DNA from 3 places in the Paenibacillus rhizoplanae genome. Region 2 is predicted to be linked to each of the others. Evidence: riboswitches for the same ligand, from Rfam matches in the RefSeq annotation. Region 2 holds a riboswitch; each other region holds the start of a gene.
The links. Region 2 has a riboswitch for cobalamin ahead of ACFSX3_RS06080 (anaerobic ribonucleoside triphosphate reductase). Riboswitches for the same ligand answer to the same signal wherever they lie in the genome.

Region 1 (3,086 bases), on a different contig from region 2:
CCCTCTAATGCGGCGGGAAGTGGGCTGGATGAGGAAAAGAGAGGGATAAATCCCTCTAATGCGGCGGGAAGTGGGCTGGATGAGGAAAAGAGATGTATAAATCCCTCTGGTGAGGCAGAAAGTGAGCTTTGAGTGGAAATAAAGAGCACTAGTGCACCTGAATTTGCCAAAAGTGGGCTTTGAGTGGAAATGAGGAGTCTTGGCTGCAAAAGTAGCTGAATCGAAAACTAACCTAATTAGTCTAACTATCTAACCAATCAAACCACTCAAAACTAATTAGTCTATCAAACCTATCTACCCATCTTCCTCTCCAACCTATCTAACAGACCACCTGCTAGATAGCTACCAGACGAGCCTTTATAAAGAACCCGGCAAATCTGCGACAGTATCCGTATAAAACAGCTCAAACACAAGATCCTCGTTGTAATTGCCGAAGCCCTTGCCGAACAGGGTGAGACCGCCGATGTGCTCGGCATCCTCCTCGACGGAGAGCCGGAAGGTCCATTGTTTGTTACGGATGCCCACCTGATCCAGGGTGACCTCGGACAGCTTCTGCCCATCCATGAAAGTGCCCGACTGCGTAATCCGCAGCTGCTTGAGCAGGCCGTATTGATTGGTGAGTGCAGGCCACCAGGCTGGTGTGTATTTTCCCGGATTATCTCCGTAATCACCAGGGCTGGTCCAGAAGCCGAGCGATTGTCCGTTCAGCGTGAAGGTAATATCCGACGGCCAGTTGTTGTTGACCGACGGGGCTTCGGAGGCGATCTCCATCGTGATGGCAAGCTCCTCCGGCTGCTGGCTCGACAGCAGGAAATTCGGGATTTTATATTCGACGAACCCCTTGCCGAACCAGAGAATCCCGGCGTTCACCCGCTCCTGATCCCAGAAGTAACGGGGATCGTCAAAGTGCCCGATGACCCTCTCTGTCGTAGATAGCCCGCAGGTAGGCTCGATCTGGAAGTCGGAATAATGCCCCACCGGGATGTCCTTGCGGTACCCTCTGCGCGGAGTCCGGGCCTGTCCCGGAAAAACAATCTCCGCCCCGTCGGCGGCCAGTGTGCAAATCTTCTGCAGTCCGCTTTTACCGGGAGCCATATGGCTGCGGATCAGCCCGGCGGCTTCGAGCTTGCGCACATGCATGGTCATAATCGCACTGCTTAGCTTGAGGGCTGCGGCCAGCTCCTTCACGTTCATGGGCTTATCGGACAGCAGCCGCAGCATATGCAGACGCACGGTACTGGACAGGGCCTCGTACACAGGCAGAGATTGTTCGGTTAGATCAAGTTTCATCGGATGCCTCCACGTTCAGGTTATATAGTTAATAATTATATTACTCAAATAAAATTTCTACAAGCCAAGATTGTCCGCAGGCCAGCTTTTCCAATTTATATCACAGACATGCTAGGCCGAGTCCGCTATGATGTGAGATGAATTAGCGGTGAAACAAGGTGCTCTTGCCGGAAGCGGCAAGGGATAACAGGGAATCGGGTGCAACTCCCGAGCGGTCCCGCCACTGTATGGAAGAGCTGCACTTCATAATGTCACTCGGGAAGCCCCGGGGAAGACGAAGCCTGCGGCGCCTGTATTCCAAGCCAGGAGACCTACCTTGTCGACGCACACCACGACTCTACGCGGATAGGAGCGGTGTACGGATAGGTTAATGAGAAGAGGCGTTCTGCCCTGATGGACCGGAGGAATCTTGAGTGTAGAGAGGACCCCCGGTTTATAGCTGCTGGATACAAGGATACGGCCCCTAGTGATGGGACGATGAGAAGCACCTTGTTCCGCTTAGCCACGGGTTGCGCGCTCTATCGAACTTGCCTGCGTACATACACTCCCACCCTTTAGGGTGGGTTTTTTTGGCTTTAAGATCTTTAACGGGAAATGAACAAACATGGAGGGTGACAAATGAAAAAGCACAGATGGTGGAGCTTTGCGGCACTGGTTGCCGGATTTACGGTGTACTTTATGCTGAACGAACCGGGTACGGCCCGCGCGATGCACATTATGGAAGGATTCCTGCCGGTAGGCTGGGCGGTATTCTGGTGGGCGGCGTTTGTTCCGTTCTTTGTCCTGGGAATCTTCAAGCTGAGAGCCATGACCCGGGAGAACCCTGAGCTGAAGCTGCTGCTGGGTCTGGCTGGGGCGTTTACCTTCGTCCTGTCTGCGCTCAAAATGCCTTCCGTTACCGGAAGCAGCTCCCACCCGACCGGTACCGGTCTTGGTGCGGTAATGCTGGGGCCGCTCCCGATGAGCGTAATCGGCTCGATTGTCCTGCTCTTTCAGGCGCTGCTGCTGGCGCACGGCGGGATCACTACGCTTGGGGCCAATGCGTTCTCGATGGCGGTGGCGGGTCCTTTTGCCGGATATGCAGTGTATAAGCTGATGATGAAGCTGCCGGACCGCGAGAAGCTGGCCTTGTTCTGTGCGGCTGCGGTGGCTGATCTGAGTACGTATGTAGTGACTTCCTTTCAATTGGCGGTGGCTTTTCCGGCGGCGGATGGCGGCGTTCTGACTTCTTTTCTCAAATTCGGGGGCATCTTTGCCGTGACGCAAATCCCGCTGGCCATCAGTGAAGGGCTATTGACGGTACTGTTGTGGAACTGGCTGAAATCGTATAGCCCGAATGAATTGTCGCTGCTGAAACGCAAGGTGAACGGAGGGAGAGCCTAATGAGCAATAAATGGAAAAATGTGTTGATGCTGCTGGTTGTTATTCTGCTGGTCATTCTGCCGCTGCTGCTGGTCAATGGGGAATTCGGCGGGGCCGATGATGCGGCTGAAGGTGTGATTACCGAGATTAATCCTGACTATAAGCCGTGGTTCAAGCCGCTGACTGAGCTGCCTGGGGAGACGGAGAGTATGCTGTTTGCATTGCAGGCAGCGATTGGTGCCGGTGTGATCGGTTATACCCTGGGACTGCTCAAGGGTAAGCAGGGCGTGACGAAGCAGCATAACAGCAAGTGATCCGGCGGATTGACGTTCTCTCCTACAATAATGCTCTGCGCCAGTTGTCCCCGATGTGGAAAAGCTCGTTCGCAGCCCTGATGTTCCTGCTCTCTTACACCGTACATCCGGTACTACAGG
Region 2 (3,086 bases):
GAAGCCCAGCGACAGACTGCCGTGCTTCAGCAGCTCGCCTACGCTGTCATCGGGGGCAAGCTGCTCGCCGCCTTCCCAGACGCCTTCACGCATCATGAAATCGGAGGCTTTGGCCTTCTGGGAAGCCTGGATACGGAAACGGTGCAGCAGACCGTCGAGCGCAATATCCATGTAGTGATTGAGGTCGTCAAAGAACCCTTTTTCGTCAGCAGCCAGGCGGCGGCCGGTTACCGTACCGTGGGCCAGTCCAAGACGCACCAAATTGAGCGTGTTGAAGGACAGATTACCTTTGCCGGAGCAGTGGTTACGTCCAAAGCGGTCGCCGAGCACACGGGTCCGGCAGCCCATCGTAGCGAACTCGGTATCCGGGTCAGCCGGATCGTAATATTGCATGTTCAGCGGAGCGTCCAGATTGGCGAAATTCGGATACAATCTGCGCGCCGAGCACTCCGCGGCCTTCAGGAACAGCTCATAGTTAGGGTCACCCGGCTGCTGGTTGATGCCTTGCTTACATTTAAAGATCTGAATTGGGAACACCGGCGTCTCCCCGCTGCCCAGTCCGTTCATCGTGGCCGCCAGCAGTGAACTGATCACAAGCTGGCCCTCTGGTGAGGAGCAAGTGCCGTAATTGATGCTGGTAAAAGGAATCTGGCCGCCGGAGCGGCTGGACATCGTATTCAGGTTATGTACCATGCTCTCTGCGGCCTGCAGGGTCTCGCTCTGCGTCTCCTTCAGGGCGAAACGGAAGGCACGCGGATACTGCTCAGCCAGATCGCTGCGGCTCATCGTAATCTCCCCAAGCTCAGAACCCTCTGTATTCTCCTCGAAATACTCCAGACCTTTGCGGAAGAGCTTGGAGAAGGATTTGGTCACATAAGGGGCCAGATCATAATCCAGCTTGTTGGCGGATACGCCGCCGTATTGCGCATTTTGCTGCGACTGGAAAATAATCGCCACCAGTGACATCGCCGTCATAATCGAGTTGGGAGGCCGTACGCTGCCGTTGCCGGTGTTGAAGCCTTCACGGAGAAGCCGTTCAAACGGAATGAAGATGCAGTTCGTGGTTCCAATGGCGTACTGATCAAGGTCATGTACATAGACGACATTATCCAGGGTAGCCTGTACCAGCTGTGGCGGCATGGTGAAGTTACGGGCATACCATTTGGAGTATTCACTGCCGAACTTGCTCATTTTGCCGGAGAAGCTCTCCCCGTTCAGGTTGGCGTTCTCGCGCAGCAGATCCAGATCCCGGCTTTCGATAATATCCCGTCCCAGATGAATGACCTCTTCTAAAAGATCCTCCTGTGCAGCTTGTCCTTCGTTATAACGTTTCTCCAGCAGCGTCATTATATAACTCTCTCCTCTCGGGTATTGTAAGCGTTAAAAAAGCACCCCCGGCCGGGAAGGCCGGAAATGCCCGAATGCATGATGCAAAGTTCCGGAAAGCGGAAATTTGCCTGTGGTCTGGGTGGAACATACGAGCAGACACAGGGCGATAGCTTACGCCCGTTCTTGTATATTCCGCAGAGCCGATACCTGAAGATAATCCTCGATCGTCCTCAGGTATCGGCAGCCTATGGCCCGATTGACGGAAGGCTAACTCTGCTATTGCAGGCCGCATACGGACACCTCCCCTGTTCCTCGCAGGAGTCTAAGCGGTGCCACCGAAACAGGCAGGTCTCCTGGCTTCCGGCAACTCCTCCGGCGCCTTCCCGGGGGGCTTATTCCGCCCCTTAGTGGCAATTAGCCGGAGAATGCGGCCCTGGGCATCGCGCCCTGGGAGCATCCGGTTACAGTGGCGGGACCGCAGCGGTTTTGCACCGCGCTTCCCTATTAAGTCGCACCTCTATTACAAGGGGTGAAACACCCGTTTCTACTATATTTTGTTGTTATCTATTAAAGCTAACGCAATATATTGTGTTTGTAAATGTTTTTTTGCAATCCCGCACGGGGAGCGGGTTCGGCGCTTTTACTCACAGCTGATCCACAGTTAGTCCACAGGTAATCCACAACTTTTCTATGAATTTGCCTTGAATGTTTCATAAAATCTCCGAAAATACGCCACAAAGAATCCATAAATAGAGTGCGTCTAATCCTGGTAATCATTTTGACGGATATTAATAGAATAGAGAGGGTGGCAGGTGATTTGTGGCGAGCCTGGCGAAGCGTTACAATAAGAGGATAAATAAGAGGCTCAGGCACATCAGATCATTAGGAGGGAGATCACAATGGCAATTGGCGAAGTGACCGTTATTCCGATCGGGACAGGCAGCACCAGTCTCAGCAGCTATGTGGCCGAGATGCAGCGCGTACTGGAGACGGTGGAGGGCATTACCTATGAGCTAACTTCTATGGGTACGATTATTGAGGGACCGGTAGCGCGGATTCTGGCTGCGGTAGAAGCGCTGCATGAGTCGCCGTTCACCGCCGGGGCGCAGAGAGTCTCCACCTCGCTTAAGATCGATGACCGGCGCGACAAGATCTCCACCAGCCGCAGCAAGCTCGAATCCGTGGAGCGTAAGCTACAGGGAAAGTAGTGGGAATATAGTATCTAATCAGAAATGACGATAAGGAGCGGATTCTACATGGCAGAAGCAACGCAGCAGATCGGAATTCAAATGTATACACTGCGGGACCAGACGGAGCGGGATTTCCTCGGCACACTGGGCAAGGTGGCAGAGATGGGATACCAGGCAGTGGAGTTCGCCGGTTATTTCGGCGTAGCTGCCGGGGAACTGCGCCGCAGGCTGGATGAACTGGGCCTTGCGGCGCCTTCGGCGCATGTGGGACTGGACTTCAGCAGCCTGGATAAGATGGAACAGGCCTTAGCCAAAGAGATTGAATACGCCGTAGAGCTCGGACTGCAATATATAATCACCCCGTCGGCACCGCTTCCGCCCAGCCCTTCCATCGAAGATGTGACAAGAATAATTCCATTCCTGGAGAAGGCTTCCGCGATGGTCCGGGCGGCAGGGATGGAGTACGGCTACCACAACCATGATTATGAATTCGCAAAAGTTGACGGCAAGGCGGTCATCGATATCTGGCTGGAGCGGATTCCTGCAGAGCATATGCTGGCAGAGTTT
Region 3 (3,086 bases), on a different contig from region 2:
CCCGGAAGCTACAGCCACCGCCGCGCCTAGCACGGAGCCATCCGCTTCCGCAAGCCCGGAAGCGGACGCGGAATAACACAGCGGCCATAAGCAGGCCGCGTAAGCTTGTAACTAATGTGATCGGGTAACATTGCTTACAGAGATAGGTGTACTCTATACAACTAAAAACAGTGAAAAGGAAGGCATACCTCCCCTAAGTGTATTCCATACAACTAATTTTGCTCGAATGGGCGAAAAGCTGGGTACAGAAGCATTTTAGGTGTACGAAATACAGCTAAAAGTACATTTGGTGGTAAATCAGACGATTTAGTTGTACAGATTGCATTTAAGAATAACGTTTGGAGCTAGAATAGCACCTTAATCGGGGTACGGCAGAGCCTCAGCAAGCGAGGGGATTAAATTAATGCTGATTAGTTTAAACCTGATGAACGACTAGCTGCTCGATTGTACTTTGTACACTAGAATGAGGCATATTGAGCCTTATATGGTGTTCTGTTGTATTCGGTACATTAGATTTTGGGAATTTGGCCCGGCGGAGGGGTAGTTGCCACAATCGATTGTATGAAATGCAGCAGAATGCGTTATACGCCGCTTTTACACGAATTCTAATGTACATAATACAATCGCCTGCTGCCCTGTCTCCGCTAGTACCGCCAACGTCTTAATTAACAGCAGAAGAATGACTCCATAGTCCTGAATAGTACGATGTGCCGGGGGAGCGGGCATGTGCTGTTCAGGATTTTTGTGCAGAATGGGCTGAGCCTTGGGGGAGCTGGAATAGATATAGCTTGTCTATAGACATACAGGGGAATAGTCGATATGATGGTTTGAGAATATTATAATTTAATAAGCTTGAGGAAAAGGTGCAGTTTGCCTTAGAGACCGCGCGCTGTCGCTAGCAGATGCTGGCAGGGCTATGTCTAATAGAGGAATCTGCTTAAAAGGGAAGCCCGGTGCAAGTCCGGCGCGGTCCCGCCACTGTAAATACGGAGCAACTCCTGAGGAGCCACTGTCTGCTAAGCGGATGGGAAGGCGGGGGAAGCGGTGAAGTATGAGCCAGGAGACCTGCCTTTTTCGTTGTTGTTTCTATTCTTCGGGGGTAAGAATGTGGAAGCAGATGCTGATATTGGCGAGGGCTGTATATTGCTGCATTGTATGTAATGTGGGAGAGCAATCGACTCCTTCAGCCGCCCTGTATTGTATTCTTCCCCGGCCGCCCTGCACAGGGCGGTCTTTAGGTTGTCGCTCTATTTGCGGAGGAAGCAGGATTCATCCATTCTATTTCAGGAAAGAGGTTAGTTATGAAGAACCATTCTCTATCATCCAGGTTCACACGGCTGGGACTTGCTGTGGTTATGCTGTTCGCAATGCTGGGAGCAGCCGTAGCCCCGGCAGGACAAGCTGCTGCTGCACAGGCAGGCGGGACTTCCGCACCAGCGGTATCCGCTCTGCCCGCAAAAGAGGCAGCCAGCGTAACCGCTGCAGTCTATGCTACTGCGGAATTCATGCTGAAGAACGGAGTCCAGTCGGACTGGCAGGCAATTGGCCTTGCGCAAGCGGGCTATAAGGTTCCTGTCAGCTATCTGAAGGCGCTTGAAGGTAAGGTGAGTGAGGCTAAGGGTGTTTTTGCCAGAGCTACGGACTATGCCCGGATTACGCTTGCCGTTAAGGCACTGGGCGGCGACCCGGCGAATGTGGCAGGCTATAACCTGATCGAGAAGCTCTACAATCACGATGCAATTACCGGCCAGACGCTGAATAATCCAGTCTATGCCCTGCTGGCTCTGGATTCCGGCAGCTATACGATCCCGGCAAATGCAAAATGGACACAATCTAAGCTGCTGGCAGAGATTCTGGCAAAGCAGAACCCGGACGGCGGCTTCACCCTGACTACGGGTGCGAGTGATCCGGACATGACAGCGATGGTGCTGAACGCACTGGCTGGACACAAGCAGGAAGCAGCAGTGAATACTGCCGGTCAGCGGGCAGCAGCCTGGTTGTCTAAGGCACAGGACAAGAACGGCGGATATGGCGACAGTAGTGAGAGTGTAGCTCAGGCCATTATCGGTCTGTCTGCCTTCGGCATTAATCCGGCAGGAGCAGATTATACCAAAGGCCAGATTAATCTGGTCAGCAAGCTGATGAGCTTCAGCGCAGCTGATGGAGGATTCGTCCACACTGCGGGCGGCAGCTCCAATGCTCTCTCTACGGAGCAGGCACTGGAGGCTATGGTAGCGTACCAGCTGTTTGGTACAGGCGGTAAGCTCTTTGATTTTAGCGGCACACCAGTGAAGAATCCTCAGGTAAGTGTCTCGGTTACTGTTGAAGGTCCGAATGGAACCTTGGCTGAGGGCAGCGTGTACGCCGGCAATGTGCTTAAGGCACTGGAAAAGACAGCAGCAGCCAAGCGCCTGGCCCTGGTCAATGAAGCAGGCAATTATGTGACGGGGATCGGCGGCGTGATTGCGGGTACTTTTGGCGGATATGATGGCTGGATGTATGTGGTTGCACGCGGCGGAGCATGGATCTATCCAAGTGTAGGGATGGGCGACTTCGCGCTGGAGGAGAATGACCGCATCGTGGTCTATTATGGCGGGGACAACACGCAGGTGGTTGATGCCGTAACGGTGACTCCCGCACAGCCGCAGCCTGGACAAGATCTGAAGGTGCAGGTGAACCAGAAGAAATGGGTCTGGAATGAGGCGACCTTCACCTCCGATCCGGTAACCTCACCGGCAGCAGGCGTACAGGTAACTATCGGCGGAAAAACAGCAGTTACAGATGCTGCGGGCGTGGCTGTTGTGGCCGGCGGCTTGACAGCGAATAAATATACCCTGACGGTTACGGGATATCTGAAGGATAAGACCCCTGCCATCGTGCGTCATACGGTCCCGGTAACGGTGGCTTCTGCGGCGGCGGACCGTCCTGCTTTTGGCGATGTGAAGTCGATCTCGCCTTGGGCGCTGGAGTCGGTATACACGGCGTATGACCGCAAGCTGATGAACGGTGTGAGTGAGGGCAGCCTGCTGTTTGCACCGAAAAAGAATATTACCCGTGCTGAATTTGCAGCGCTGCTGCTTCGTTTA

Region 1: another riboswitch for cobalamin. It lies ahead of ACFSX3_RS05720 (energy-coupling factor ABC transporter permease); the one in region 2 lies ahead of ACFSX3_RS06080 (anaerobic ribonucleoside triphosphate reductase).
Region 3: another riboswitch for cobalamin. It lies ahead of ACFSX3_RS26740 (S-layer homology domain-containing protein); the one in region 2 lies ahead of ACFSX3_RS06080 (anaerobic ribonucleoside triphosphate reductase).

The regions. Positions count from the first base shown of each region.
Region 1 covers NZ_JBHUKY010000014.1:57,112-60,197, reverse strand. The annotation lists gene ACFSX3_RS05730 (hypothetical protein) at 1-132, shown strand, start outside; gene ACFSX3_RS05725 (ArsR/SmtB family transcription factor) at 358-1,290, opposite strand; cobalamin riboswitch at 1,430-1,623, shown strand; gene ACFSX3_RS05720 (energy-coupling factor ABC transporter permease) at 1,909-2,673, shown strand; gene ACFSX3_RS05715 (energy-coupling factor ABC transporter substrate-binding protein) at 2,673-2,966, shown strand; gene cbiQ (cobalt ECF transporter T component CbiQ) at 2,963-3,086, shown strand, end outside.
Region 2 covers NZ_JBHUKY010000015.1:5,294-8,379, reverse strand. The annotation lists gene ACFSX3_RS06080 (anaerobic ribonucleoside triphosphate reductase) at 1-1,347, opposite strand, end outside; cobalamin riboswitch at 1,656-1,886, opposite strand; gene ACFSX3_RS06075 (MTH1187 family thiamine-binding protein) at 2,229-2,537, shown strand; gene ACFSX3_RS06070 (sugar phosphate isomerase/epimerase family protein) at 2,586-3,086, shown strand, end outside.
Region 3 covers NZ_JBHUKY010000068.1:102,015-105,100, forward strand. The annotation lists gene ACFSX3_RS26735 (GAP1-N2 domain-containing protein) at 1-76, shown strand, start outside; cobalamin riboswitch at 895-1,087, shown strand; gene ACFSX3_RS26740 (S-layer homology domain-containing protein) at 1,302-3,086, shown strand, end outside.